3 regions of the Clostridium gasigenes genome follow, and region 3 is predicted to be linked to each of the others. Evidence: a T-box and tRNA genes for the amino acid it is inferred to sense, from the RefSeq annotation. Region 3 holds a T-box; the other regions hold tRNA genes.

Region 1 (5,389 bases), 1.6 Mb from region 3:
CTAGTTGCATGCCGTAGACCCGAAACCGAGTGACCTATCCATGGCCAGGTTGAAGCGGGGGTAAAACCCCGTGGAGGACCGAACCACGTTGCTGTTGAAAAAGCATGGGATGAGCTGTGGATAGCGGAGAAATTCCAATCGAACTCGGAGATAGCTGGTTCTCCTCGAAATAGCTTTAGGGCTAGCGTCGGATATGAGTAATGGAGGTAGAGCACTGAATGGGCTAGGGGGCGTATCGCTTACTGAACCTTATCAAACTCCGAATGCCATATACTATTAGTCCGGCAGTCAGACTATGAATGATAAGATCCATGGTCGAAAGGGAAAAAGCCCAGATCGTCAGCTAAGGTCCCAAAGTGTAAGTTAAGTGGAAAAGGATGTGGGATTTCAAAGACAACTAGGATGTTGGCTCAGAAGCAGCCATTCATTGAAAGAGTGCGTAATAGCTCACTAGTCAAGAGATCCTGCGCCGAAAATGTCCGGGGCTCAAACTTACCACCGAAGCTACGGGCTTGTATTTAATACGAGCGGTAGAGGAGCGTCGTAATCGGGCTGAAGTCGTACCGTAAGGAGCGGTGGACTGATTACGAGTGAGAATGTTGGCATTAGTAGCGAGATGTAAGTGAGAATCTTACAGGTCGAAAACCTAAGGTTTCCTGGGGAAGGCTCGTCCGCCCAGGGTTAGTCGGGACCTAAGCCGAGGCCGAAAGGCGTAGGCGATGGACAATTGGTTGATATTCCAATACCACTACAATCGTTATTATCGATGGTGTGACGGAGAAGGATAGGATGTGCTAGCGAATGGAAATGCTAGTCTAAGCGTTTAGGGAGTTAAGGTAGGCAAATCCGCTTTAACAATTCTGAGGCGTAATGGGGAAGGCCTTTTAGGCTGAAGTATCTGATTCCATGCTTCCAAGAAAAGCATCTAGAAAGAGAAGTAGTGCCCGTACCGCAAACCGACACAGGTAGGTGAGGAGAGAATCCTAAGACCATCGGAAGAATTGCAGTTAAGGAACTAGGCAAATTAACCCCGTAACTTCGGGAGAAGGGGTGCCTGCGAGAGCAGGCCGCAGAGAATAGGCTCAAGCAACTGTTTAACAAAAACACAGGTCTCTGCTAAAGCGTAAGCTGATGTATAGGGGCTGACTCCTGCCCGGTGCTGGAAGGTTAAGGGGAATGCTTAGCGCAAGCGAAGGTGTGAACTTAAGCCCCAGTAAACGGCGGCCGTAACTATAACGGTCCTAAGGTAGCGAAATTCCTTGTCAGGTAAGTTCTGACCCGCACGAATGGAGTAATGACTTGAGCACTGTCTCAACTGCAAATCCGGCGAAGTTGTAGTGCGAGTGAAGATGCTCGCTACCCGCGATTGGACGGAAAGACCCCGTAGAGCTTTACTGTAGCTTAGCATTGAATTTCGGTATTGTCTGTACAGGATAGGTGGGAGACTGGGAAGCTAGGGCGTTAGCCTTGGTGGAGTCATCCTTGGGATACCACCCTGACAGTACTGAGGTTCTAACTGGACGCCATGAAACTGGTGACAGGACATTGTTAGGTGGGCAGTTTGACTGGGGCGGTCGCCTCCTAAAAAGTAACGGAGGCGCTCAAAGGTTCCCTCAGAACGGTCGGAAATCGTTCGAAGAGTGCAAAGGCAGAAGGGAGCCTGACTGCGACACCTACAAGTGGAGCAGGGACGAAAGTCGGACTTAGTGATCCGGTGGTACCTCGTGGGAGGGCCATCGCTCAACGGATAAAAGCTACCTCGGGGATAACAGGCTGATCTCCCCCAAGAGTCCACATCGACGGGGAGGTTTGGCACCTCGATGTCGGCTCGTCGCATCCTGGGGCTGTAGTAGGTCCCAAGGGTTGGGCTGTTCGCCCATTAAAGCGGCACGCGAGCTGGGTTCAGAACGTCGTGAGACAGTTCGGTCCCTATCCGTCGCGGGCGTAGGAAATTTGAGAGGAGCTGTCCTTAGTACGAGAGGACCGGGATGGACCGACCTATGGTGCACCAGTTGTTCCGCCAGGAGCATCGCTGGGTAGCTAAGTCGGGACGGGATAAACGCTGAAAGCATCTAAGCGTGAAGCCTCCCTCAAGATGAGATTTCCCATAGCATAAGCTAGTAAGACCCCTTGAAGAACACGAGGTTGATAGGTCAGAGGTGTAAGTATGGCAACATATTTAGCTGACTGATACTAATAGGTCGAGGGCTTGACCAATTTACAATAATTCATGTGCAATTTTCAGAGAACAAAACTCTGATAAAATTAAATATAAGAGACTAAATCTATGATTTAGGATCTAAACCATCTGGTGATGATGGCGTAGAGGAAACACTCCTTTCCATTCCGAACAGGAAAGTTAAGCTCTACAGCGCTAATGGTACTGCACGGGCAGCTGTGTGGGAGAGTAGGACGTCGCCAGGTTAATATTAATGGATCTTTAGCTCAGTTGGTTAGAGCAACCGGCTCATAACCGGTCGGTCTGGGGTTCGAGTCCCTGAAGGTCCACCATATGGGGGTATAGCTCAGTTGGGAGAGCACCTGCCTTGCACGCAGGGGGTCGCAGGTTCGACTCCTGTTACCTCCACCATAATAAAAAAAGCTACGAATTATTTCGTAGCTTTTTTGTTATATAAAATATAAGTATAACAATAATTGATAATGAAAATATATAGTGTTATTATTTAAATAGAATATAATGAAAAGGTGAAGAAAAATGAAATTTTATCGTATTAAACAGTTTATATGGGGAATAGAATCCTCTTTTAAAAAGATAGACTATAGTTATATAGAAACTTATTTAAATAACAATGAAATTATGATGTTTAATAAGCTTAAAAAGAGTGATAAACATCATTGCATAAGAGTCTGTAAAGATTCAGTAATGCTATTAAAAAATAATAATATTAAAATGGATGAATACAGAGTAGGAAAAATAGCTCTTTTGCATGATATAGGAAAAAGTAAATATCATATAAATTTAATAGAGAAGTCCTTAATAGTATTATTAGATAAGTTTACTAAAGGGAATTTAAAGAAGTATGATAATATAAAACAAATAAATATCTACTATAATCATCCTAAAATAGGATATGAGATGCTTAAAACACGTAATTATGATAAAGAATTGTTAGAGGTAGTTAGATATCATCATAATAAGAAGAAATTCAAAAAAAATAAAATAATAGATATAATCAGTATTTGTGATAATAAAAATTAGATATTATTAGGTAGGTGAATTAAAATATGAAGTCTATAGATAGAAGAGAATCAATTGTAAAATTGTTGAGGAAGAATAATAAGGCTATAAAAGGAATAGATTTAGCTAATAGATTTGGAGTTACTAGGCAAATAATAGTTAAAGATATAGCTATATTAAGGGCAAAAGGAAGTAATATAATAGCAACACCAGAAGGATATATATATAACATTGATATAAATAGAGTGAAATCTATTATAGCTGTAAATCATAGTATAGATAATATGATAGAAGAGCTACAAGTAGTTGTTAAGTATGGTGGTATAATAGAAAACGTTATTGTTGAACATCCTTTGTATGGTGAAATAATAGGTAATATGATGATAAAAAATTTAAATGACCTAAATAAATTTGAAGAATCATTTAAGAATATAGATGCTAAGCCTTTATCTGAATTAACTAATGGCATTCACTTACATACTATTTCAGCGGATACTGAAGAAGATATTGAGGCTATAAAGAAAGAATTAGAAGAAAAGGGATTTGCTTTATAATTTATTAGTAAACTAATAATAAAGATACTTAATTAATATAGGAGGGAGTATGGTTTATGGATTATGATGTTTTAATATTAGGTGGCGGTATAATTGGCTGTGCTGTAGCTTATGAATTATCTAAATATAATTTTAATATAGCGCTTATAGAGAAGGACTATGATATAGCAGATGATATATCATTTGTAAATACGTCTATTGTTTATGATGGATCAGAGACATCAGACAATATAATGGCTGGTCTTGAGTATATAGGCAACTCATTATTAGAAGAGACCTGTCAAAAATTCAAATTACCATTTAAGAAAATTGGTGCATTAAGGGTTGTAAATGATGATAATGGTGTAAAAAAACTTGAGGAAATGTATAATAGAGCTAAAGATAGAGGAATAGATGGTGTCTATTTAGTTGATGATAAAGATATATATGATATTGAACCAAATATAAACAATAATGTTAAGAAGGGTTTATATTCTGAAAATGTAGCTATTATAGCACCATATGATTTAGCTATTGCATATGCAGAGGTAGCTTCTGATAATGGAGTTAATTTTAGGCTAGAAGAAGAGGTTATAAGTATTCAAAATATAGCTAAAGGATTCATAGTGAATACAAGTAAAAATAAATTTAGATGTAAAGTTGTTATAAATACTACACCAAATGAAATATATATTAAGGAAAATGGCATAGTTGAAGAAAAGGAAACTTATGAAAATGAAGATGAATTTAAAAATATGAGTTATTTACTTGTAGATAATAATTATAATAATAAATTAAGTAAAATAGTTATAGAAACTTTTGATAAAAATACTTTTGTTTTAAGCTCTCCAACAATTACAGATGGATCTTTAATTGGTATAAAAAGTGTAAATAAAACAAGTTTAGATGATAATTTAGATTATGCTAATAACTTATTAAATGATTTAAAGAAAAGTAACATAAATAATTTATTTAGAGAAAGCTATGATAAGGATTCTATGCTAATTGATGATAGTGAAATAGATAAGGGATATATAAGAGTAACAGGAACTCATTATGGAAAAATAACAATTGCGCCTGCAATAGCTAAAATGTTATGCGATACCTTATCTAGTAATTTAAATTGTACATTAAAAAAGAATTTTATTGATAAAAGAAGAGAATTTTATAGGTTTAGAGAAATGAATAAGAAAGAAATCAATGAAATAATAGATCTTGATAATAGGTATGGAAAGATTATTTGTTCTTGCAATACTGTTTCCGAGGGAGAAATAGTTGATTGCATAAGAAGACCTTTAGGTGCGAGAACTGTAGAAGGTGTAAAGAGAAGAACAGCAGCTGGATTTGGGAGCTGTCAAGGATCTTATTGTAATGAAAAGATAATAAACATACTAGCTAGAGAATTAGATAAAAAGCCAACTGACATAGTAGATGATTCTAAGAATTCTAAGGTAATATCAGGGAGAATAAAAGAATTTAAAGATGTTTAATTTATATGCAATTTATAAAAAAGCTAAGTATAGATAATAGATATTGAGGAGGGGTATTTTTGAAAGAGAAGGATATATTCACTTCTGTTGTTAGAATAAAAGGTAGTAGTGAATATAAAGTGATTCCAGTTAAGAGTAGCAAAGAAGTGGATAAAAAATTATGGGTT
Region 2 (10,750 bases), 1.8 Mb from region 3:
TTAAAAAAAGACTCGTGAAGTTGTATTTATATTTAATAAATTAATCCTCTTCAAAAAATAACCATCCTAATTTTTCTCTATTCTCTACTCTTTATTAGCATTAATATAATAGGCACCGTCATTTTTTAACCCTTCATTTACTATTTCAAAATTATTACCCTTTAATATTGAGGTTATTGTATTTAGATCTTCTTTTTTACTTTGTTCTAATGTAATGGTAAAAGTATCTTTACTATCTACAACACCCATATAGTCAAATATATTACTATATTCTCTAACCCCTAAATCTCCCTTTATATCCATTTTATAATTTGGCATATGCAACCTCCTATATGATAAGCGCTAAACCCTTAGCCTTATATATATTTTGTTCAGGTAATAATTATTTATACATATATTATTTTTATATACTCCCGTTCTTACTCTTTACTTATTTAACTCAAAATTTACTTTTTCTCTTATTATATATAATGGTCTACCGTTGCTTTCATCAAATATTTTTCCTATATATGTTCCTAAAACACTCATAGCTACAAGTATTATTCCTGCAATTAAACTAATATAACTTGATAAGTAAAATATCACACTAACTCTATTCCCAAACATAGTATTGCAAATTGCATATATTATTTGAATAAAGAATATAGTAACAAATAATAAACCAATTCCGCCTATTATTTTTATTGGTTTATTTGAAAATGATACTATTCCATCTTCAGCTAACTTAAGCATTTTCTTTAAAGGATATTTTGTTTCTCCAGCAAATCTTTCTGCTCTAACAAATTCTACATAAGTTTGATTAAACCCAATCCACGAAACCATCCCTCTTACAAACCTATTTTTTTCAGGCATACTATTAAATACATCTACAGCTTTTCTATCCATTAATCTATAATCACCAGTATCCTTTGGTATCTCTATATCAGACATTACATTTAATATTTTATAGAAATATTTAGCTGTTAATACCTTAAAGAAAGTTTCTCCTTCCCTTTTCTTTCTCTTAGCGTATACAACTTCATATCCATTTTCCCACTTATCTATCATATTTACTATAAGCTCTGGTGGATCTTGAAGATCTGCATCAATAATAATTACTGCATCTCCATGTGCTTCTTTAATTCCAGCTGTGACTGCTATTTGATGACCAAAGTTTCTTGCAAAATCTATTATTTTAATTCTATTATCTTCTTTTGCAAGTTCCTTTAACATTTTTAAAGTTCTGTCTTTACTTCCATCATTAACAAAAATTAATTCGTAATTATATTTAACATTATTCATTACTTCTGATAATCTTCTATAACATTCCCCTACAACTTTTTCTTCGTAATACATTGGTACTACTACCGATATAAGTTTCCCCATACAATCACCTTCACTCTAATTATTTGTTTTACTAAAACTTATGTCTAATAATACTTTGACTTTTAAATACATACCTTACGTCTTAATCATTTTCTTTATTTATTAAATGTCCACACTTTATTACCTATAAAATTAATTATAGTTGTTAATCCTAAAGATGCGCCTTGTGCTATAACCTCATTTATCCCTATCTTTTGCGCTAATAAAATTAATATGCAATTATTTATAAACATTGTTCCTATATTTACTACTATAAACTTACAAGCAGTAGCTATATCTTTACTATTACTTTTAAATACCCATCTATTATTCCAAAAATAGCTATTCACTATTCCACAAATATATCCGATTGTATTAGCCACAATTATGTCTATACCCACAAATCTTAATACATTAAATATCCCAATAGTTATTGCAGTATTTAACACCCCTACTAATCCAAACTTTATAAATTTCTCCATGATTCTATCCTTTCTATCTAAACTTAAAGATTTTTAAAAAATATTTACTGATAATATGATATATTTTCTTTCAAATCTCTTAAATTTAATTCCCTAATCTTCAATTTCTATTATATTTAAAATAATTATTCTTAATTATCTTTTCTCCAATATCATAAGCTTTTAACAAGTTGTTTTTCTCTTCTTCATCTTTGCACTGGCCTTTTATTATATTTCCCTTAATTACAGTTGCATCTCTATTTGTATTAACTAAAACTCTACCCATAGAAGTTTTTTTATAATTAAAATCCTCTACCCCTAATAAATATAAAACAGTTGGCATAATATCAACTTGTCCTCCGTGCTTATTAAACGCTTGCTTATGACCATTTTTCGAATATATTATTAAAGGTATTTCTTTAGTGTATTCTTTCCACCAATTACCTTCATAACATAAATCTTTAATATCATCATTATAATATTTATGTACACCTCCATGGTCTCCATAAATAACCACTATTGTATCATCAAGTAACCCATCTTTATCTAACCTGTCTATAAACATACCAATTTGTCTATCAGTATAACTAATACTCTCGAAATATCCACCTAAGTAACTTTTATCTATTTTTTTAGGTAAATTTAATACCCTATATTCATCATCTATATTAAATGGTCCATGACTAGTTAACGTAGAAGAATGAAGATAAAATGGCTCATTTATTTTATCAATCTTATAAGCTAATTGATTTAAAAAACTTTTATCTGATAATCCATACCCAACATATTCATCATAAAAATAATCATCGTCATCCCAAATTTCACTAGCGCCAAATCCATTTCTATGAAGTTCTAACCAATTAAACTCTCCAGGTTCTAAAGGATGAGTAGATATAGTTTTATATCCTTGATTATTCAAAACCCTCTGTAATGAATTAGGATAAACTACTTCACCATAATTTAAAGCTGTAATATCCCCGCCCAAAGGAAATATAGATGTATTAACCATATAATCACAATCTATACTATTACCTGCATTATTTTGCTCATATATATTATTAAAATACAAGCCTTCTTTAATTAACTTATTTAAAATAGGAGTTATCTCTTTACCATTGGTCTTTTTATTTATAACAAAATTTTCTAGAGACTCTATTTGCAGAAAAATAACATTCTTACCTTTAAACATACCCTTATACTCATTATCAGGTAAGTTCTCATTATTACTTACTAGCCAATCATCTATTTCCTTCATATCTTCAGCTTTAGGATTATGAAATACCCTCTTCAAAGTTCTTATAGCCTCATATCCATGATATCCTATTGGACCTGGTGCTCTAATTGACATCAGAGTTGTCCAACTTTGATCAAACATTTTTCTATCCCACCCTGCTAAGCTTAATACATCTAAGGATATAAATGAAATAAATATGCCTAGTATAGCCATTATAAATGTTACACTAAATTTAATTAAATTTCTTTTTTCATTATTTATTATTTTACATACTAATATCCATACTATTATTAAAATTATATCTATAACAAATAGTATATCAGATGATTTAAATATAAATATATCTCCCTTCATTGGATTAAATGTTCCTGGAAAGAAAATGTTTTTTAAACCTAGTAAATCCATATTCATTCTATAATATCCTAGATCCATAACTAACAAAATACTATAAAAGATGTTTAATAAATTATAATATATAATTTGCTTATTATAAGAAAGTAAATATCCGAAAGAAAAAACAAGAATAATATACATCAAATGTACCAAACTTAACTTTATACTTATATTGTCTATTATTAACTTATCAGCTTTTCTCTCTTCTAATATAGTTAAAAATACAGTAGTCTTTATTAACATATCTATAACAATTACAAATCTAAATATAGATATCCAGTTACTCCTTATCTTATCCTTAGCATTACAATATATGAATTTTAACAAATCAAACTTCATTATCTAACGCACCTTTCACATTATACCGATTTTATACTTTTATATTTACATCCTATAAAATCAATTCCCTTTGATATACTCCAATACACAGAAATTAAAATAATTACATCAGTTATGAAGTTGAATAGAAATAATTGTTTTGTAGTATCAGCTTCTCCATTACCTACAAAAGGCATAGGGAATTGTAGTGCTGCTATAAATATTAGAAGCCAAATTATATATATCTTATTTCTAATTTCATTATTACCTTTATTCTTAACATATTTATAAATTGAAACCGAAAAAATCATAGTATAAATTAATATAACAAACCTAATATTTTTAGGAAATTTATTTTCTCTAAATTTAGACCATATTGTAAATTTATCAAATTCTCTTATAGATTCTTCACTATAGCTTCTTGAATATTTACCTAAACCTGTCCCTGTTATAAATGCATGGTTTGCAGTATATTTCATTCCTTCTATAAGTCTTATTGGATGCGTTAAATAAAACTTAGCTAACTTTCCATTTGACATCTTTCTATAGAATTCATTTTCAGTTATTTCTGTTTTAGGTGCATATTTAACATATTCATCTGGATTTAAATAAGCATGTTTACCAGCTTCAACATACATATCTGAATTTAATCCTAAATCTATTAAATCTTGCTTTGGATCATTTGAACCATTAAGCACTCCATAAAACACAGAATTATATTGAGTATCTTTACTCATCTCTTTATTTTTCATAGTTATTCTCATAGGATATATTAATATTATAACTAAGAAAACTGATAAACACACAAGATTAACTTTACTTATAACCCTTCTATTATCCAATAATACTTTAACTAACATAAATATTATCATAGGCACGGCTGTTATTATTTGCATTTTAGATCCTACAAATAAAAATGCTGCAATAAATATAAATACTATTCTACCTATTATCTTATTATCATCTTTAAGTGTATATTTTTTATAAACATAAGAACTATATGCCGCGATAAATAACATAAGTGTACTAATCATCATAGGCTCACCATATAGACTGTTAAACCATATTAAATAATTTCCATCTAAAAAAACGAACAAACTTAATAAGCTTAAAATTCCAAACTTTAATCTGCTTTTTATGTTCATACTTTTCATTATTATATATAATGCTGAAACATATATAATAACGTAAATTACAGCTAAATATTGAGTTTTAAATACATCTTCTCCAATAGACCTACAAATAAGTGATATAAAATATATTATATATCCAATAGTACTACTTTCAAATTTAATAAATCCATTATCTTTAATAGAGTAATCTGTTACTGTATATTCGTTAAATCTTTTAAAATCTAGATTTATAATATCTTCATTGATTAATCCTATCCCACCCTCTGACATAACTCTTTGAAAATCTCCTTGATCAGCAACCCCTGGTTGTGGATATGAAAACAATACATACTTTATTATTATTAATGCTAAAATCAAAAATAATATTCTTTGGTAAAATAAATTTCTTTTTTTTAACCTCATTAATCTAATTTCCTTTCTAACTAATATTAAAATAATAATTAATCCATATGCATGAAACCTTAATAGACTTCAAATAAATAACTAATCAAATTCTGGTCTATTTTGTATTATAGTTCTTCTCCTATAACAAAATATCTTCAAAATCTTTAACTTGTTATTTTCTATCAGCTCACTTAGTTATTATTTTTTACATAATTTGAATATTTTCATTTGTATATCTTCATAGTGTGTATTTATAATCAAAATGTATTTTCCATTACAATTATACCATAATTTTCAATAATATTAATATTTGCTTTATTTTTATTCTATCCAATTTCTATATTAATAATCTTTTTAAAAATAACAAGTCGATATGATAGTCTATTTAATACTATTTTTAATCTTAACATAAACCCTAATTTATTCTTCCATTCTTTTGCCTTATGATGATAATTAACTAATAAACTGGAAATACTATTAATATATATCATAGTAAATTTATAAAATTATTGATATCGTCATGGAGGTCTTTGAATGTATATATTATTATTAATTATTTTGTTTTTTTTATTAATAAATATAATCTTAGTCTCTACTGTAGTTGTTCTAGAAAAAAAAAGACCTGAAAAAACACTTGCCTGGATTCTAGTATTAATTTTTCTTCCTCCCATAGGCCTACTTTTATATATTTTTTTAGGTCGAAGTTGGAAAATAAATAAACTAGATAAAACCATTTCCTTTAGTTTAAAAGAGTTATTATATCCATTAAAGTTTTCTCATAAGTTAAATAAATATGGATCTTTAATGGAACTATTAGCAGCAAATTCTTATTCTCCGGTGTTCACTAATAATAGCATTAAAGTTCTAAATGGAGGTAGTGAAAAATTTGATGCCTTAAAGAAAGAATTGCTTAAAGCAACTAATCATATACATTTAGAATATTATATTGTAAAAGACGATGTTATCGGTAACGAAATAAAGGATATTCTAATAAAAAAATCTCTTGAAGGTATAACCGTTAGATTTATAATAGACCGAATTGGTTCTTCTAAGTTAAGTCATCGATACGTTAAAGAGTTAAAATCTGCTGGTGTCGAAGTAGTTTTCTATAGCCACTTTTTAGCTCCATTCCTAAGAATTATAAACACTCAAATTAACTATAGAAATCATCGTAAGATTATAGTTATAGATGGTGAAGTTGGGTTTTTAGGTGGTATTAATATTGGCGATGAGTATTTAGGCAAGGGTGAACTTGGCAATTGGAGAGATTGCCATTTTATGATTAAAGGTGATTTTGTACTTGGTCTTCAATCAGTGTTTCTTGATGACTATTCAATTGTAAAAAAAAGTTGCAATGAAGATTATAATATTCCAAGTAATATTGAAAATTATTTCAAGACAGCTACCTCTATAGGTTCGACTGTTATGCAACTTACAAAAAGTGGCCCAGACTCCGAATATCCTTCAATAATGCAAAGCATAATTAAGATGATCAGTATGGCAAAAACAGAAGTAAATATTATTACGCCATACTTTATTCCGCCAGAAGCACTTGTTGATACTCTTAGAATAGCTATACTAAGCGGCATTACTGTAAAAATAATATATCCTAAAAAAGCAGATCACTTTATGGTAAATAGAGCTTCACTTACCTACATAGCAGAATTAGTTAGATGTGGCGCAAAAGTATATTTATATTCTAATAAAGGTTTTATTCATTCAAAAATACTTACTGTAGATAATGAGATTTGCACTGTAGGTACTGCTAACATGGATATCAGAAGTTTTGAATTGAATTATGAAATAAATACAGTAATATATGATAAATATGTTACTGAGGATTTAAACAACATTTTTTTACAAGATCTTAAAAATTGCACTGATTTTAATCTAGATACCTTCGATAAAAGTTCACTAATAGATAGATTTATTAATGGTCTATGTAGATTATTTTCATCTATATTATAGCCTAAACCAATATTATCCTAATATAAGCGTCGTTAAAAAAAGAGAATTTTTCTAACCACTATTACAGTGATTAGAAAAATTGCCCTCTTTTTATATAGATATTATTATTTTTTTAAGACTCCTTATTTGACTTAACATTTTCATATATCCATGTTAAAATCATAGCTATACATCCACCAGATATATCTATTATCACGTCTTTAAATGCCATTGCTCTACCTGGTATAAAGTATTGATGAATTTCATCTGAACCTGCATATAATAAAACCCCTAATAAAGTATATAATTTAGCATTTCTTTTACCCATATACAAACAATTTACTCTATATAAAAGCAAAAATAGAATTAGATATTCAGTGAAATGTGATGCTTTTCTTATTATAAAAGTTGCTAGCTCTCCAAAATACGAATCTAATCTTATACCTAAAAACTCAAATATTTTTATTACCAAATCACTTTGATTACTTGATACCTCACCCGTTTGATTGGACATAAAGAATATTATTCCCATCCATACTAATAACATTACCCATGATATCACTTTGTTTTTTCTGATCATATCTATTCTCCTTAAGTTTTAAAGCATCCTCAAAAATAATAGACTTTACTTTGATATATATTTTATTACAAACAAATAAATTTAATACACTAGTAGTAGTGCTATTCTGTATTAAATAAACAAATCATGAAATAAAATAAACTCTCATATTTACTATTATATTTTTAAAGATGTCTAAATTAAATAATATATTAATCTCCTTAAAAATTATACACTATTTAATTTTAACTTGTATAGATATTAATCACGATCTATTAAATATCTATTAATATAAGCTAAAGATTGCTCTAACATTCCTTGTCCTCTCTCTATATCTTGTACCTTAACTTCTAAGTTACACATCCTTTGTTCTACTAGGTGTAATGTATCTTTTATATCATTTAATAATTTCCCTTCATATGATACTTGTGCTCCATCAGGATCTATATATACTTTTTCAGGAACCGCACCACATTCAGTACATGTTGCATAAACACCATCTCTATCTGTATCTTTAAATACTTTAAACGTATCATTATTACATTTAGAACAATTTGACAACATTATGAAATCATAATAACTTATATCATATTTATTTTCACTCTTACATTGGTCACACGTTAATACTATTTCATTATTATCAGTTACTATATGGAATCTACTACCACTGCATCCCTCTTTTTCACATACAACAGTTCTTATCATATAAGCTCACCTCTCTCTTACTCAATTAATAACATAAATATATGCCTCATATCTTAATATGTTTATTTTATTAAATATATGCTATATTCTTATTAATTATCCTTCTATACCTATTTCTATAATTGCTAATATATAACCCTTCTTAGTATTTTCTATGCCTAAAATATCTTTTTTAAAATAACTAGTAATATTCTAGTCTATTTTCTTTTTAGCTCTATAAATGTAAAGGGCATAAATACATATATGTATTTATGCCCTAATAATAACTTTCTTATAATTATTCAACCTATCTTAAACATTTTATCTCTTCTTCTACTTCTTTTATTAATTCGTCTATCTTATTTATATTCTTTCCTGCTAATAGCAATTCCCTTTTCTCTAATTTTAGTTCTATTATCCTTTGTTCTAACCCAGATTTATTGCCCACAAAAAACACTCCCCATTTCAAAGTTTGTTTTGTTTGATTTTATATTCATTAAGTACCTTACTAGTTTATGAATGAAAACCAGTTTTGTTAAAAATAATCTTATTCTCTATTTAAACCTTTACTATATATTATTAATTATAATATATATAATTAATAATTGATAACTAAATTTTTAGAGTTTTTACTCTCTTTTTCGACAGTTACAATAATATCTAAATTAAAGCAAAAAAAGTTACGATATAAATCGTAACTTTTAATATGGTGGAGGTAACAGGAATCGAACCTGCGACCCCCTGCGTGCAAGGCAGGTGCTCTCCCAACTGAGCTATACCCCCATATGGTGGACCTTCAGGGACTCGAACCCCAGACCGACCGGTTATGAGCCGGTTGCTCTAACCAACTGAGCTAAAGATCCTAGTTTTGACCTGGCGACGTCCTACTCTCCCACACAGCTGCCCGTGCAGTACCATTAGCGCTGTAGAGCTTAACTTTCCTGTTCGGAATGGAAAGGAGTGTTTCCTCTACGCCATCATCACCAGATTACTTATTAAGTATAACTGTTTTAAACTTATTTGTCAACAGTTATTTTAAGATTCTAAATATTAATTTAGTCTCTTATATTTTTTTATCAGAGTTTTGTTCTCTGAAAATTGCACATGAATTATTGTAAATTGGTCAAGCCCTCGACCTATTAGTATCAGTCAGCTAAATATGTTGCCATACTTACACCTCTGACCTATCAACCTCGTGTTCTTCAAGGGGTCTTACTAGCTTATGCTATGGGAAATCTCATCTTGAGGGAGGCTTCACGCTTAGATGCTTTCAGCGTTTATCCCGTCCCGACTTAGCTACCCAGCGATGCTCCTGGCGGAACAACTGGTGCACCATAGGTCGGTCCATCCCGGTCCTCTCGTACTAAGGACAGCTCCTCTCAAATTTCCTACGCCCGCGACGGATAGGGACCGAACTGTCTCACGACGTTCTGAACCCAGCTCGCGTGCCGCTTTAATGGGCGAACAGCCCAACCCTTGGGACCTACTACAGCCCCAGGATGCGACGAGCCGACATCGAGGTGCCAAACCTCCCCGTCGATGTGGACTCTTGGGGGAGATCAGCCTGTTATCCCCGAGGTAGCTTTTATCCGTTGAGCGATGGCCCTCCCACGAGGTACCACCGGATCACTAAGTCCGACTTTCGTCCCTGCTCCACTTGTAGGTGTCGCAGTCAGGCTCCCTTCTGCCTTTGCACTCTTCGAACGATTTCCGACCGTTCTGAGGGAACCTTTGAGCGCCTCCGTTACTTTTTAGGAGGCGACCGCCCCAGTCAAACTGCCCACCTAACAATGTCCTGTCACCAGTTTCATGGCGTCCAGTTAGAACCTCAGTACTGTCAGGGTGGTATCCCAAGGATGACTCCACCAAGGCTAACGCCCTAGCTTCCCAGTCTCCCACCTATCCTGTACAGACAATACCGAAATTCAATGCTAAGCTACAGTAAAGCTCTACGGGGTCTTTCCGTCCAATCGCGGGTAGCGAGCATCTTCACTCGCACTACAACTTCGCCGGATTTGCAGTTGAGACAGTGCTCAAGTCATTACTCCATTCGTGCGGGTCAGAACTTACCTGACAAGGAATTTCGCTACCTTAGGACCGTTATAGTTACGGCCGCCGTTTACTGGGGCTTAAGTTCACACCTTCGCTTGCGCTAAGCATTCCCCTTAACCTTCCAGCACCGGGCAGGAGTCAGCCCCTATACATCAGCTTACGCTTTAGCAGAGACCTGTGTTTTTGTTAAACAGTTGCTTGAGCCTATTCTCTGCGGCCTGCTCTCGCAGGCACCCCTTCT
Region 3 (14,191 bases):
CATAACTCTTATTTTACCTGTTTCAGCTTCTGATATTACTACACCTACATTTTTTAAAAAATCATAATCTTTTCTTTTTAAAACTTCTTTAACTTTATTTTGCCATTCATTATTAATTGTTAGCTTTAAATTTTTATTTTCATTGTTTGTATCTAAACTGCCATCACTATACACAGCCTTATCATCCAAATAAAATTTAGATTGTGGTATTAAATTTTCTCCTAAGTATTTATTTAATTCAGCTTCTAAAGATCCTTCAACTACATCACCATTTTCACCTATTTCAGATAATAAATTACCTATTTCCCAAGCTTCTTTCCTTTCTATTTTATCGTATACATACGTATATATACCTTTTACATTAGATAATTTATTTACTTTTTCAAAAGTTTCTTTACTAATTTTGTAATAATGTTTTCCAACTTCATTCATTATTCCGGTGTAATTAAAATCTTTATCTTCAGATTTCATAATAAAATTTAATGCCATTAAATCCTGTAATGTTTCTTCGTAATTATTAAGTTTAAATGGCTCTGTATCTAATACCATTACATATTCCTTATTATACGCGAGCATATTTTCACCATTTGTATCTAAAATATTATACTTCATCTGTGCAATATTCTCTGTTTGATGATTTTGCATTCTTCCTACAACCATTTCTGAAGGATGTACTTGTAAAAAATATAACCTTACAGATAGACATAATAATACTACTGCAAATATACCCATTATATACTTTATCCTATTAAATTTCTTTTTTTCTTTTTCAAACAAAAAAAGCACCTCCCTAGGCTTAATTATCGCCTATGGAGGTGCTTTTTATTCAAATTATTTTAATATATCTTTAATTTTGCTAGCTAATATATCTATAGCTACTTTATTTTGTCCACCTTCTGGAACTATTATATCTGCATGTCTTTTTGTTGGCTCTATAAATTGCATATGCATAGGTCTTACCACTGTAAGGTATTGCTGAATAACTGAATCAACAGTTCTTCCTCTCTCCTCTATATCTCGGACTAACCTTCTAAGTATTCTTATATCTGCATCTGTATCAACATATACTTTTATATCTAAAAGTTTTCTAATTCTCTCATCTTCTAATACTAATATACCTTCAACTATTATTATTCTTTTTGGATTAACAGTAACAGTTTCTTTTGATCTGTTATGCTTTTCAAAATCATAAATTGGTTTTTCTATACCTTCACCTTTAATTAAAGCTTTTAAATGTTCTATCATTAAATCATTATCAAAAGCTCTAGGATGATCATAATTAGTTTTAACTCTTTCTTCAATTGTTAAATGACTTTGATCTTTATAGTACATATCTTGTTGTATCATAGCAATACATTCATGGGAAAAGCTTGAGTATATTTCATCAGCTATTGTACTCTTACCCGACCCAGTCCCACCAGCAATTCCGATTAAAACAGCATTATTCATTTAAGCTCCTCCTAAGTTATCTTATAGCTCCAAACCTTTTTTACATTTAACTAACATATCTTTTTCTTTTAATGGTGTCTCCACTTTAACCTTAAATATCATGTGTGCTCTATTTGCAACAGTTGCAGGCACTTTCTTTTCAACATCAAACATTTCTTCAAGTTTAACATTGAAATTTGGTGTATGGGCTCTCAAAACATCTAACTCATCACCGTCATAAACCCTATTCTTTTGCAAAATAGTAGCTATTTTAGTTTCGTCATCATAAGATTGAACCACTCCAACTATTTCGTAATCTCTAACATACGATGAAACATCATATGTTTGTTCTCCACTTTTTCCCATAAAGAACCCTGTATGATATTTTCTATGGCTTATTCTTGATAAAGTATCTAACCATTCTTCTTTAAATTCATAATTTTCAGGGTCAGCCATGTATGAATCTACAGCTTCTCTATATGCTTTTACTACTGAAGCTACATAAAATTCGCTTTTCATTCTTCCTTCTATTTTAAATGAATATATCCCGCTTTTCATTAACTCTGGTATATGTTTTATCATACAAAGATCTTTAGAGTTCATTATATATGTTCCCTTATCATCTTCTACTACTGGATAATATTCTCCTGGTCTTGTTTCTTCAACTAAATAATACTTATATCTACAAGCATTTGAACATATTCCTTTATTTGCATCTCTTCCTAACATATAGTTTGAAATTAAACATCTACCTGAATAAGCTATACACATAGATCCATGTACAAAAGCTTCTAATTCACATTCTTCTGGTAAGTTTTCTTTAATTACGTTAATTTCATTAAATGTTAGTTCTCTAGCTAAAACAATTCTCTTAATTCCTTGTTCATGCCAAAATTTTGCAGCTTTCCAGTTTACAGTATTAGCTTGAGTACTTAAATGTATTTCTAAATCCGGAGCTACTTCTTTTGCTGCAACTATAATAGCTGGATCTGCTACAATTATAGCATCTATTCCCAGTTCCACTAAAGATAGAATATACTCTTCTACTCCCTTTAAATCAAAATTTCTTGGAAATACATTCATTGTTACATAAAGTTTTTTCCCTCTATCGTGACAATACTTAACACCTTCAGCCATTTCATCATTTGTAAAATTATCTGAAAAAGCCCTTAGGTTTAACTTTCCACCACCTATATATACAGCATCTGCTCCAAAATCAATTGCAATTTTTAATTTTTCTAGACTTCCTGCTGGCGCTAAAATTTCTGGTTTTATCATTTTAAATTACCTCCTTTTAGTCACTGCAATTCCATCCCCCATGGGTATTACAGATGTAATTAAATCTTCATCACTTGATACAAGATCTAAATATGTTTTCATTCTTTTTACTATAGTTATCTTCCTTCTTTTTACCAATTCTTTTGATGCAACCATTCCCCTAAATAGTACATTATCAGCTATTATAATTCCATCCTTTTCAAGCAATCTTAAACAATGTGGTAAAAAATGATTGTAATGACCTTTACCAGCATCCATAAAAATTAAATCATAAGGTTCTTCAAGTTCAGCCAATATTTCTAAGCAATCACCTTGTTTAATTATAATTTTATCTTGTAACCCTAATTTTCCAAGGTTCTCTTTAGCATATTTTATCATATTTTCATCACGTTCAATAGTAGTAATATGTGGTTTTGTGCCGGCTGCTTCATACATTAATGTAGCAGAATATCCAATAGCTGTACCTAATTCTAAAATTCTCATAGGTTTTTTCATATTTACCATAAACTCTAAAAATTTTGCAGTTTCCTTTTGAACTATTGGAACTGCATTCTCTTTTGCAAATTCTTCTAATATTTTAAGGGGACCTTGGCTATCTGGTATTAATCCTCTTATATATTCTTCCATATAATCATGGGTTATTCCACTCATATTCTCCCTCCATCTAAGGTTCGTATCCGAATTCTTCTAATTTATTCATAAAATCAACATCATTGTTTGTAAAGTAATGTCTATTGCCCCCATCTTTTGGAAGCACATAGAATAAATAATCTGTTTTTTCAGGCTTTAAAGCTCCTAAAATAGATGGTATCCCAGGATTTGAAATCGGACCTACCGGTAACCCATCAATTATATATGTATTGTAAGGTGATTCAATCTCTAAATTTTCATACGAAAGACCTTTTACATGATACCCCATAGCATATATAACTGTGGCATCTATTTTAAGTTTCATATTTATATTAAGTCTGTTATATATAACAGATGCAATTACAGCTCTTTCCTCATTAACTATTGCTTCTTTTTCAATCATAGATGCAATAGTTATCACCTTTTCAACATCTTCATTTGCAACTTTAATATTTGCTTCTTTTAAAGTACTTTGCCAAACATCTTCAAATCTTTCTAACATTTTAGATATTATTTCTTCAGGACTTGACTGTTTAGAAAATTTATATGTATCAGGAAATAAAAATCCTTCTAAATCATATCTCTTTATTTTACTTTGCTTAATATATGACGGAAGTGGATATGCTACTACTGCCTTAATAAATTCATCTTTAGCACACATTCCATTTATTTCAAGTTTATTTGCTATTTCATCAATAGTAGAACCTTCCTGAATAGTAATATCAATAACATCAACTGCTAATCCATTATTAAGAGTATTAATTATATCCTTAACACTCATATCATTATGTAAATTATATTCACCAGGTTTAACATCTACTACTGTATTTGTAACCTTAATATATGTTTTTATAATTCCTAGGCCATTAATTTGATTATTTTCTTGCAATTTATTTAATAAACTATAAAAACTGTCTCCAGTTTTTACATTTATTATTATATCTTTATCACTTTTTAAAGGATGTTTTAGGGATTTGTTAAAAAAAATAAAAGAAACTGTTATCAAAATCACTATAAACATAATAATTACTATTTTCTTATTTTTTAAAATGTTCATAAAAACCCCCTGTATATAAAAGTAAATAGCCTTATTAATAGGCTATTTACTTTATTATAATACTTTTTAATTCAATTTTAAAGAATTTTCTTCTTATTTTTTACCTTTACTTGTAAGTCTTCTTCTTTCAGAACTGTCTAAGAATCTTTTTCTCATTCTTACTGTCTTTGGAGTAACTTCTACTAATTCATCGCTATTGATAAATTCTAGTGATTGCTCTAAAGTCATTATTGTTGGTGGGCTTAATTTCAATGCATCATCTGCACCTGAAGATCTTGTATTTGTAAGCTTTTTAGCTCTACAGATATTTATATCCATATCTTCTGATCTAGCACATTCTCCAACTATCATACCTTGATATACTGGAACTCCAGCTGGTATGAATAATGTTCCTCTTTCTTGAGCGTTATATAAACCGTAAGCTATAGCGTCTCCTGTTTCAAATGAAACTATTGAACCTCTACTTCTTTCTGGCATTTCACCCTTATGCTTATCATAACCATGGAATACATGGTTCATTATACCATTACCCTTAGTATCTGTCATAAATTCACTTCTGAATCCAATAAGTCCTCTAGCTGGGATAACGAATTCTAATCTAGTATATCCATTAACTGCTGAAGTCATATTAACCATTTCACCTTTTCTAGGTCCTAGCTTTTCCATTATAGGTCCCATAAATGCTTCTGGAACATCTATTGTTAAGTACTCCATAGGCTCTAATTTCTTTCCGTTTTCTATTTTGAAGATAACGTTAGGTTTAGATACTTGAAGTTCAAATCCTTCTCTTCTCATTGTTTCAATAAGAATTGATAAATGAAGTTCTCCTCTTCCTGAAACTTCGAAACAATCTGGAGTAATTTCATTAACTCTTAAACTTACGTTTATTTCTAATTCCTTAAGTAATCTATCTCTTAAATGTCTTGAAGTAACATAAGCTCCTTCTTTACCAGCAAATGGTGAATCATTAACCATAAAGTTCATGTTTAATGTTGGCTCATCAATATCTATAAATGGAAGTGCTTCTGGACTTAATACATCTGCTATAGTTTCACCAATATTAGCATCTATAACTCCACTTATTGCAATTATATCACCAAGTCCAGCTTCTTCAGCTTCAACTCTGTTTGTTCCAATATATGTAAACACATTAGATACTTTATAAGTTCCTACTGTTCCATCTTTTTTAACTAAAGCTACTTGTTGATTTTTCTTAACTTTTCCTCTATGAACTTTACCTACTGCAATTTTACCTACATATTCATTTGAATCTAAAGTAGTAACCAACATTTGGAAAGGTCCATCCATGTAACCTTCTGGTGCTTTTACATATTTAAGTACAGTTTCAAATAAAGGTAGCATATCAACATTAGTATCTTCTACTTCATATCTAGCATAACCTTCTCTAGCTGATGCGTAGATTGTTTGGAAATCTAATTGTTCATCTTCTGCACCTAACTCTAAGAATAATTCAAATACTTCGTCAATTACTTCTACCGGTCTAGCATTTGGCTTATCAATTTTATTTATTACAACTATAGGTTTTAATCCAAGTTCTAAAGCTTTCTTTAAAACAAACTTTGTTTGAGGCATTGGACCTTCATATGAATCAACTACAAGTAAAACTGAGTCAACCATCTTAAGTACACGTTCAACTTCTCCACCAAAATCAGCATGTCCTGGAGTATCTACTATATTAATTTTTATACCGTTATATAAAAGTGATGTATTTTTTGAAAGTATTGTAATTCCTCTTTCTTTTTCTAAATCGTTAGAGTCCATTACTCTTTCTTCTACTTTTTCATTTTCTCTTGCTTTATTAGTTTGTTGTAATAGCGCATCAACCAAAGTAGTCTTACCGTGATCAACGTGGGCTATTATTGCTATATTCCTTATATCATTTCTAGTTATTAATTCCATTTATGTGCCTCCAATAATTTGTATTTATTATAATGTGAACCTATAATAATTTGTTACTTATCATAATGTAAACCTATAACTCATTTTTTCCAAAATAAAATTGGATACAGTCGTATCCAATTTTTTTTGACTTATTACCTTATTCATTTTAATGTTATTTTTACTACTTGTCAACCTATGTCTTATATTTCCATTATAATCGGCAAAATCATAGGTCTTCTCTTAGTTTTTTCATATAAGAAACTTCTAAGTTCATCTCTTATTCTTGATTTAAGTGTTGCCCAGTCTTTAATATTCTTTTCTTCGCAATTTAACAATACTTTTCTTACGACTTCTTTTGCATCATCCATCAAGCCTTCAGACTCTCTAACATACACAAAACCTCTTGAAATTATATCTGGACCTGCAACTACTGAATTATTTTCTCTAGATAAAGTAACAACAACTGTTACTATTCCATCTTGCGATAAATATTTTCTATCTCGAAGTACAATATTCCCAACATCCCCAACACCAAGACCATCAACAAAGATTTGTCCTGAAATTACTGATCCATTTTTCTTTATTGCGCTTCTATTAGCTTCAATTATGTCACCATTTTCCATTATAATTAAATTTTCTTTTGGCAACCCTAAAGACATAGCTAGTTCTCCATGTTGCTTTAAGTGTCTGTATTCACCATGAACTGGAATGAAATATCTTGGCTTAACTAATGCTTGCATTAACTTAAGCTCTTCTTGACAAGCATGCCCTGATACATGAATATCAGCTAATGATTTATAAATAACTTCTGCGCCTTGTTTAAATAGTTGATTTATAACCTTAGAAACTAATTTTTCATTTCCTGGAATAGGTGTTGCAGAAATAATAACTGTATCACCCTTTACAATGCTTATTTTTCTATGATCACAAGCTGCCATTCTTGATAATGCCGCCATTGGTTCACCTTGGCTACCAGTAGTAATTATGACTACCTTATCATTTGGATATTTATTAATTTGATCTATACCAATAAGCATTTCCTCTTCGATCTCTAAATATCCAAGTTCAATAGCAACTTGAACTATATTTTCCATACTTCTCCCAGAAACAGCTACTTTTTTACCGTACAGTCTTGATGATTCTATTATTTGTTGTATTCTATGAATATTAGAAGCAAATGTAGCTACTATTATTCTACCTTCAACCTTTGCAAAAATACGATTAAAACTTTCTCCTACTACTTTTTCTGACATTGTATATCCTGGTTTTTCAACATTAGTTGAATCTGCAAGTAATGCAAGAACGCCCTTCTTTCCAAGTTCTGCGAACCTGGCAAAATCAGTTTGTTGTCCGTCTATAGGTGTATAATCGATTTTAAAATCTCCTGTATGAAGTACAACTCCTAGTGGGGTATGAACTGCTATTGCTACTGAGTCTGCAATAGAGTGATTTGTTTTTATAAATTCTACTGAAACAGAATTTAATTTAATAACATCTCTTGGCTTAACTATAATAAGTTCTGTTGTACTTAATAGTCCATGCTCTTTAAGCTTCGTTTCTAATATACCAAGAGTTAATCTTGTTCCATAGACAGGTACATTTAATTGTTTTAAAACATATGGTAATGCACCAATATGATCTTCATGTCCGTGAGTTAAAAATATCCCTGTTACTTTTTCCTTATTGTTTAAAAGATAATTAATATCTGGGATAACTATATCTATACCAAACATGTCTTCATCTGGGAATTTCAATCCACAATCTATAACAACTATATCATTTTTATACTCTATTGCTGTTATATTTTTTCCTATTTCGTTAAGTCCACCTAAAGGAATAATCCTAACCTTTGCTTTTTCGTTTTTCATATTTACCCTCCTTTTCATAAAATATATATTCAAAAGTATGTTACCTATTTTAAAAATGTAAAAAACAGTTAAGTATTTTTACATATCAATAAAGATAATACCTTTATTACTTATTTAGTTTCACTTTGACATTTTTCACAAAGTCCAAAAAATCTAACACTATGATCTAAAATTTTAAACTCATACGATTTTTCTATTACTGCTTCAATTTCATCTAACAAATCGTCTTGAACTTCTATAACAGCCTTACACTTATTGCATATTAAATGATGATGTCTATGAGTTTCATCTTTATGAACTATTTCATATCTGCTACATCCATCATTTAAATCTAGTTTACATATTACACCTAACTCTTCTAATAACAATATAGTTCTATAAACTGTTGCCAAACCAATTTCTGGACAATTCTTTTTAACTTCATCATATATTTCTTCAGCCGTTAAATGTTCTCCTTCTTTTTCAATAATTGTATCTACTATAGCTCTTCTTTGAGGAGTTAGCTTATAGCCTTTTTGTCTTAAATCTTCTTTTAATACATTCATATCAATAGTCATTATTTCTTCCATAAACAACACCTCTTTCATAAATTCCTTCTTTAGATAGGAACTTTGAAAAATAATGTGCTAGAAACTGTATCTATTATTTTTAAAAAAATTCCTTTTAATTAAGTTATTTTTAAAAATAACTAATCAAGATACATATCACCGCAACTATTTTTCAATACCTAATCTATAACTACGCTATCATAAGCTTCTTGCACTAACGCTAATTCTTCTTCATCATCTATAGGCACTAATAAATCTTCTCCATCTTCATCAATATCTACTTTTAATGCAATTACGTCATCTTCATCAAATCCATCCTCATAAACTATAACATATTCATTAGTTTCCTTAGTTTCAGGATTTTTTATATCCAGAAATTCAACAACGTTAAATTTTACTGCATTACCCTCTTCATCAAATAATTCTATTACGTCTAATTTTTTATCCATAATTATCTCTCCTTTTTTAATTCTATATTTTATATATTAATGTTGTCAATAATATTTTTCAATTAATAATTATAATTAAGTAATTTTATTTTTCTTACTTAAACTTATTCTATCTAAATATCCTTGCAATATAAATATTGCTGCAATTTTATCTACAATCTTCTTTCTTTTACCTCTAGATAAATCTGCTTCAAGCATAGATTTATGTGCCGCTACTGTTGTTAATCTTTCGTCCCAAGTTACTACCTCTATTCCTGTAGCCTCTTTAATTACCTCACATAACCCAAGCATTCGTTCACCTGATTCTCCAATAGTACCATTCATATTTTTAGGTAATCCTACAACTATGGTTTCAACAGAATATTCAACACATAACTTTTTAATTGCTTCTATGTCCGTATCTTTTTTTATTCTTCTTATTGTAGTTACTCCTTGAGCTGTGTACCCTAAAGGATCACTTACCGCAACTCCAATAGTTTTACTTCCCACATCCAATCCTAGTATTCTCATACTTAACTCCTTAAAAAATAAGAGTGCCCGAAAATAATACGGGCACTCTCTTTATTTCACTTCTAAATAAGATCTCATAACTTCTTCAAGAATTTCATCTCTTTCGAGTTTTCTCAGTAAAGCTCTTGCTCCGTTGTAACTTGTAACGTAAGAAGGATCACCTGAAATAAGATATCCAACTAATTGATTAATAGGATTATACCCTTTTTCCTTTAGCGCATTGTAAACATCATTCAAAATTGATTTTGTTAAATCCTCTTTATCAATGTTCAAATTGAATTGCATGGTATGATCTAAATTATTATTCATAATAATGCTGCTAATTGCAGCTTCACCCCCTACTAATTTTATTTATAATATTTTCATAAAATCTATATTTACGATTATTATCTTCTATACTTTATTAATATTTATTTAAATATATTATACATTATAAAAGTTTAATTGTACACTATTTTACTAACTTTTCAACAATATCAAAAGTTGTTTCAACTGCCTTGGTAACATTTTCAGGGTTTTTCCCACCAGCTTGTGCCATATCTGGTCTTCCACCTCCGCCGCCACCAACAATAGCTGCTACATCTTTAATTATTTTTCCACAATGAACTCCACTTTCTACTGCATCTTTTGTTGCCATAGCTATTAAGTTAACTTTATCATTAACATTACTTACTAAAACAACTACTCCACTTTCCATTTTATTTCTAATCTTATCTGCTAAATCTCTTAATGCATTTCCATCAACATCTTTTAAAGCATATGATATAACTTTAACTCCTTTAATTATCTTAGCAGAATTTAATATATCTCCTTCTGCTCCTGAAGTTATTTTATTTTTAAGTTCTAATATTTCTTTTTCTTTTTCCTTGATCTCTGTACTTTGAGAAACTATTTTCTTTAAAATATCTTTTTCAGTACATTTCAAAACATTACAAGCCTCTTTTAACGTCTTTTCTTTCTCTTCCATGTATTTCATAGCATTTAAAGCTGTTACTGCTTCTATCCTTCTCATTCCCGCTGCAACTCCAGATTCTCCAACTATTTTAAATAATCCAATTTCCCCAGCGTTCTTTACATGAGTTCCTCCACAAAGTTCCTTTGAAAACTCTCCAATACTAACAACTCTAACTTTATCTCCATATTTATCATCAAACAATGCCATAGCTCCACTATTTTTAGCTTCTTCTATAGTCATTAGATTTGTATTTACTCCAAACACTCCCATAATTTTTCTATTTACTAAAGTTTCAACCCTTTCTAATTCTTCTTCAGTTAATCCTTTAAAATGAGCAAAATCAAATCTTAATCTTTCATCATCCACATATGAACCTGCTTGATTTACATGTTTTCCAACAACTTCTTTTAACGCTTCATGTAACATATGAGTAGCTGTATGATTTTTACAAATATTCAATCTTCTATCTATTTCTACTTTCAACGATACTTTTTGATCTTTTTTAATATTTCCAGATTTAACTTCTACATAGTGAATAATTTTCCCACCTACATTTTTCTTTGTGTTATAAACATAAGCTTCCCCACTCTCACTAATAATTATACCTCTGTCACCTACTTGACCACCCATCTCTGCATAAAATGTAGTAGAATCAGTTACAATATAGCCTTTTTCACCTTTTACTAATTCGTTTTTCATTTCCTTGTCATCAGCTAAAGCTACTACTTTTGCTTCTATTTCTGTTTCAAAATATCCTACAAATTCAGTATTAATTGAAGCATCTATTTTATTTATAGGATTTTCATCACTACCCATATATGATGATTCCCCTCTTGCACTTCTTGCTCTTTGTCTTTGATTGTTCATTTCTAAAATAAAGGCTTCTTTATCAACTGATATCCCCTTTTCTTCTAAAATCTCTTCTGTTAACTCAATAGGGAATCCATAAGTATCATATAATTTAAAGGCTTTTTCGCCCTTCAGCACTGTTTCCTTTAAAGCTTCTAGTTCAACTATATAACCAGCTAATATATTCATACCTGCATCTATAGTTTCATTAAACCTTTCTTCTTCTAATGAAATTATCTTTTCAATGTATTCTTTATCTTCTTTTAGTTTTGGATAAGCTTCCCCATAATTTTCAACAACTGAATCAACTATATCTTTTAAAAACAATCCCTTTATTCCAAGGACTCTACCATGTCTTGCAGCTCTTCTTAAAAGTCTTCTAAGCACATAGCCTCTACCTTCATTGCTTGGCTGAACACCATCAGATATTAGCATAGTTACACTTTTAACGTGATCTGTAATTATTCTAAGAGATATATCTTTTATTGCATCATCACCATAATTAATAGCAGATAATTCAGATACTTTTTTAACTATATTTTTAACAGTATCAATTTCAAATATATTATTAACACCTTGCATTATTGTAGCTATTCTTTCAAGTCCCATTCCTGTATCTATATTAGGCTTTGCAAGTTTATTGTAGTTACCCTCTTCATCTTTATCAAATTGAGTAAATACCAAGTTCCAGAACTCAACAACTCTATCTTCATCACTAGCTTTAAGGAACTCCTCTATAGTTGTTATAGATCCATTTCCTCTATCAAAGTGAATTTCTGTACAAGGTCCACAAGGTCCAACACCAATTTCCCAGAAATTATCTTCCTTACCTAATCTAAATATTCTCTTTGGATCTACGTCTGTTTTACTGCACCAAATATCAAAAGCTTCATCATCTTCTAAATAAATAGTTACATATAACTTATCTTTAGGCACTGCAAGTGTTTCAGTGATAAATTCCCATGCCCATGAGATTATTTCTTCTTTAAAATAATCTCCAAAAGAGAAGTTTCCAAGCATTTCAAAGAAAGTACCATGTCTTGAAGTTTTCCCTACATTTTCTATATCACCAGTTCTAATACATTTTTGACAAGTAGTTATTCTTTTTCTTGGCGGAGTTTGAACACCTGTAAAATATGGCTTTAGAGGTGCCATACCTGCATTTATCAATAGTAAACCTTTATCGTTTTTTGGCACTAAAGGAAAACTTTCTAATTTTAAGTGATCCTTCTCTTCAAAGAACTTTAAATAAGTATCTCTCAGCTCGTTTGCTCCCATGTATTTCATTATTGTTACCTCCGTTATTACATTTTTTTTATTTTTAGGTATAAAAAAAGTCCTCATCCCTATAAAAAGGGACGAAAACTATATTCCGCGGTACCACCCTAATTATGCACTTTTTTTTAAAATGCATCACTTAGAAAATTATAGCTCAAAGATAGCTTCAATATTATAAGATAGAAGCTTACACCATATACTTCCTCTCTGAAATTCTTATTAAATATTTACTTATTCTTATCATAGCTTACATATTTTTTTAAAAGAACTCCTTTTCATATACCTTCTAAGGAGTAAGTTCCACTGATACAACCCATAGATTTATAGTGTTACTTAATTGAAAGTATAATTTATTTATTAAAATATGTCAATTAAATTTAGACAGTTTCAAAAAAATATCTATTGAAAATTCTAAAACAAATAATAATTTGCATCTTCATAAATCACCTTAATAATTACACCAATGGGAACCGCTAATATCATTCCAACTAATCCCCCAAACATTTCTCCAATTAAAAGCAAAATTATAATTATAATAGGATGCATATTGGTACTATCCCCTGTAATTTTAGGTGATAATATATTACCCTCTAATTGTTGCAATATAAACATTACTATTATTGTCCAAATTGCTTTTGATGGCGAATCTATTAGAGCCACAAAAACCGCTGGAACACCTCCAATTATAGGACCAAAATAGGGTATTATATTAAAAACTCCATTTAATATAGCTAAAACCAAAGCAAACTTAACCCCTACTAACATTAATATAATAAATGTTAATACTCCTATTATAAGCGATAAAACCAATTGACTTATTATGTACCTTGAGAGTATTTTATCAATATTTGATAGTATTTTTTTAGCTACTATTCTTTTTCGAGTTGGTAATATTAATAATATTTTATTGTATATTAGTTCACCATCTACTAAAAAATAATAGGTTACAATTGGAATTATTGCGCAGGAAATAATATTTTCCGAAGCACTAATTATATTTTCAAGAAAATTATTTGAAAATCCACCTAAAAAAATATTTATTTTTTCATTAATTTGCATATATAAACTGTTGAAAATAGGTAAATCATCAATTTTTAATTTCCTAGCTATATCCTTTATATATAACTCTATGTTATCCATCATAGCTCCAAAATTTGAAGACTCTTTTATTATTGCTGGAATCATTAAATATAATAACATAACTGTAATTACTACTATAGCTACTATTATAATAATTGAAGAAGTCCTCTTTTTTAAATTAAATTTTTCACTCACATTATTACTTATTGGCTTTAACCCATAGGCAAATATAAAAGATATTAGTAATATGTCTACCAAAGTTTTTACTGGTGCAATCTTTATATATATTAAAGGTACTAATATAATCACTACTACTATTAAAATTTTATTAATTATTTTTTTATGCTTGCTTAAGCTTA

Evidence for each region. The T-box of region 3 lies ahead of alaS (alanine--tRNA ligase). A T-box ahead of a tRNA ligase gene usually reads a tRNA of that ligase, here a tRNA-Ala.
Region 1: it encodes a tRNA-Ala, which carries the amino acid that the T-box ahead of alaS (alanine--tRNA ligase) is inferred to sense. The anticodon was not compared.
Region 2: it encodes a tRNA-Ala, which carries the amino acid that the T-box ahead of alaS (alanine--tRNA ligase) is inferred to sense. The anticodon was not compared.

Annotation. Positions count from the first base shown of each region.
Region 1 is NZ_CP071376.1:1,236,762-1,242,150, reverse strand. Features, by position in the region: rRNA gene J1C67_RS06065 (23S ribosomal RNA) at 1-2,217, shown strand, start outside; rRNA gene rrf (5S ribosomal RNA) at 2,308-2,424, shown strand; tRNA gene J1C67_RS06055 (tRNA-Ile) at 2,435-2,511, shown strand; tRNA gene J1C67_RS06050 (tRNA-Ala) at 2,515-2,590, shown strand; gene J1C67_RS06045 (HDIG domain-containing metalloprotein) at 2,717-3,220, shown strand; gene J1C67_RS06040 (transcription repressor NadR) at 3,247-3,753, shown strand; gene J1C67_RS06035 (NAD(P)/FAD-dependent oxidoreductase) at 3,810-5,222, shown strand; gene J1C67_RS06030 (DUF1667 domain-containing protein) at 5,282-5,389, shown strand, end outside.
Region 2 is NZ_CP071376.1:1,465,125-1,475,874, reverse strand. Features, by position in the region: gene J1C67_RS07130 (hypothetical protein) at 85-318, opposite strand; gene J1C67_RS07125 (glycosyltransferase family 2 protein) at 427-1,365, opposite strand; gene J1C67_RS07120 (GtrA family protein) at 1,461-1,826, opposite strand; gene J1C67_RS07115 (LTA synthase family protein) at 1,927-3,771, opposite strand; gene wsfD (glycan biosynthesis hexose transferase WsfD) at 3,792-5,285, opposite strand; gene cls (cardiolipin synthase) at 5,802-7,235, shown strand; gene J1C67_RS07100 (VanZ family protein) at 7,348-7,794, opposite strand; gene J1C67_RS07095 (hypothetical protein) at 8,035-8,478, opposite strand; gene J1C67_RS07090 (hypothetical protein) at 8,765-8,905, opposite strand; tRNA gene J1C67_RS07085 (tRNA-Ala) at 9,165-9,240, opposite strand; tRNA gene J1C67_RS07080 (tRNA-Ile) at 9,244-9,320, opposite strand; rRNA gene rrf (5S ribosomal RNA) at 9,329-9,445, opposite strand; rRNA gene J1C67_RS07070 (23S ribosomal RNA) at 9,577-10,750, opposite strand, start outside.
Region 3 is NZ_CP071376.1:3,746,272-3,760,462, forward strand. Features, by position in the region: gene J1C67_RS17540 (penicillin-binding transpeptidase domain-containing protein) at 1-786, opposite strand, end outside; gene udk (uridine kinase) at 832-1,449, opposite strand; gene J1C67_RS17550 (peptidase U32 family protein) at 1,471-2,706, opposite strand; gene J1C67_RS17555 (O-methyltransferase) at 2,713-3,357, opposite strand; gene mltG (endolytic transglycosylase MltG) at 3,371-4,393, opposite strand; gene typA (translational GTPase TypA) at 4,487-6,313, opposite strand; gene J1C67_RS17570 (ribonuclease J) at 6,496-8,163, opposite strand; gene J1C67_RS17575 (Fur family transcriptional regulator) at 8,274-8,732, opposite strand; gene J1C67_RS17580 (DUF1292 domain-containing protein) at 8,891-9,160, opposite strand; gene ruvX (Holliday junction resolvase RuvX) at 9,236-9,670, opposite strand; gene J1C67_RS17590 (IreB family regulatory phosphoprotein) at 9,722-9,979, opposite strand; gene alaS (alanine--tRNA ligase) at 10,122-12,761, opposite strand; T-box leader at 12,826-13,005, opposite strand; gene J1C67_RS17600 (AI-2E family transporter) at 13,164-14,191, opposite strand, start outside; gene J1C67_RS17605 (PRC-barrel domain-containing protein) at 14,173-14,191, opposite strand, start outside.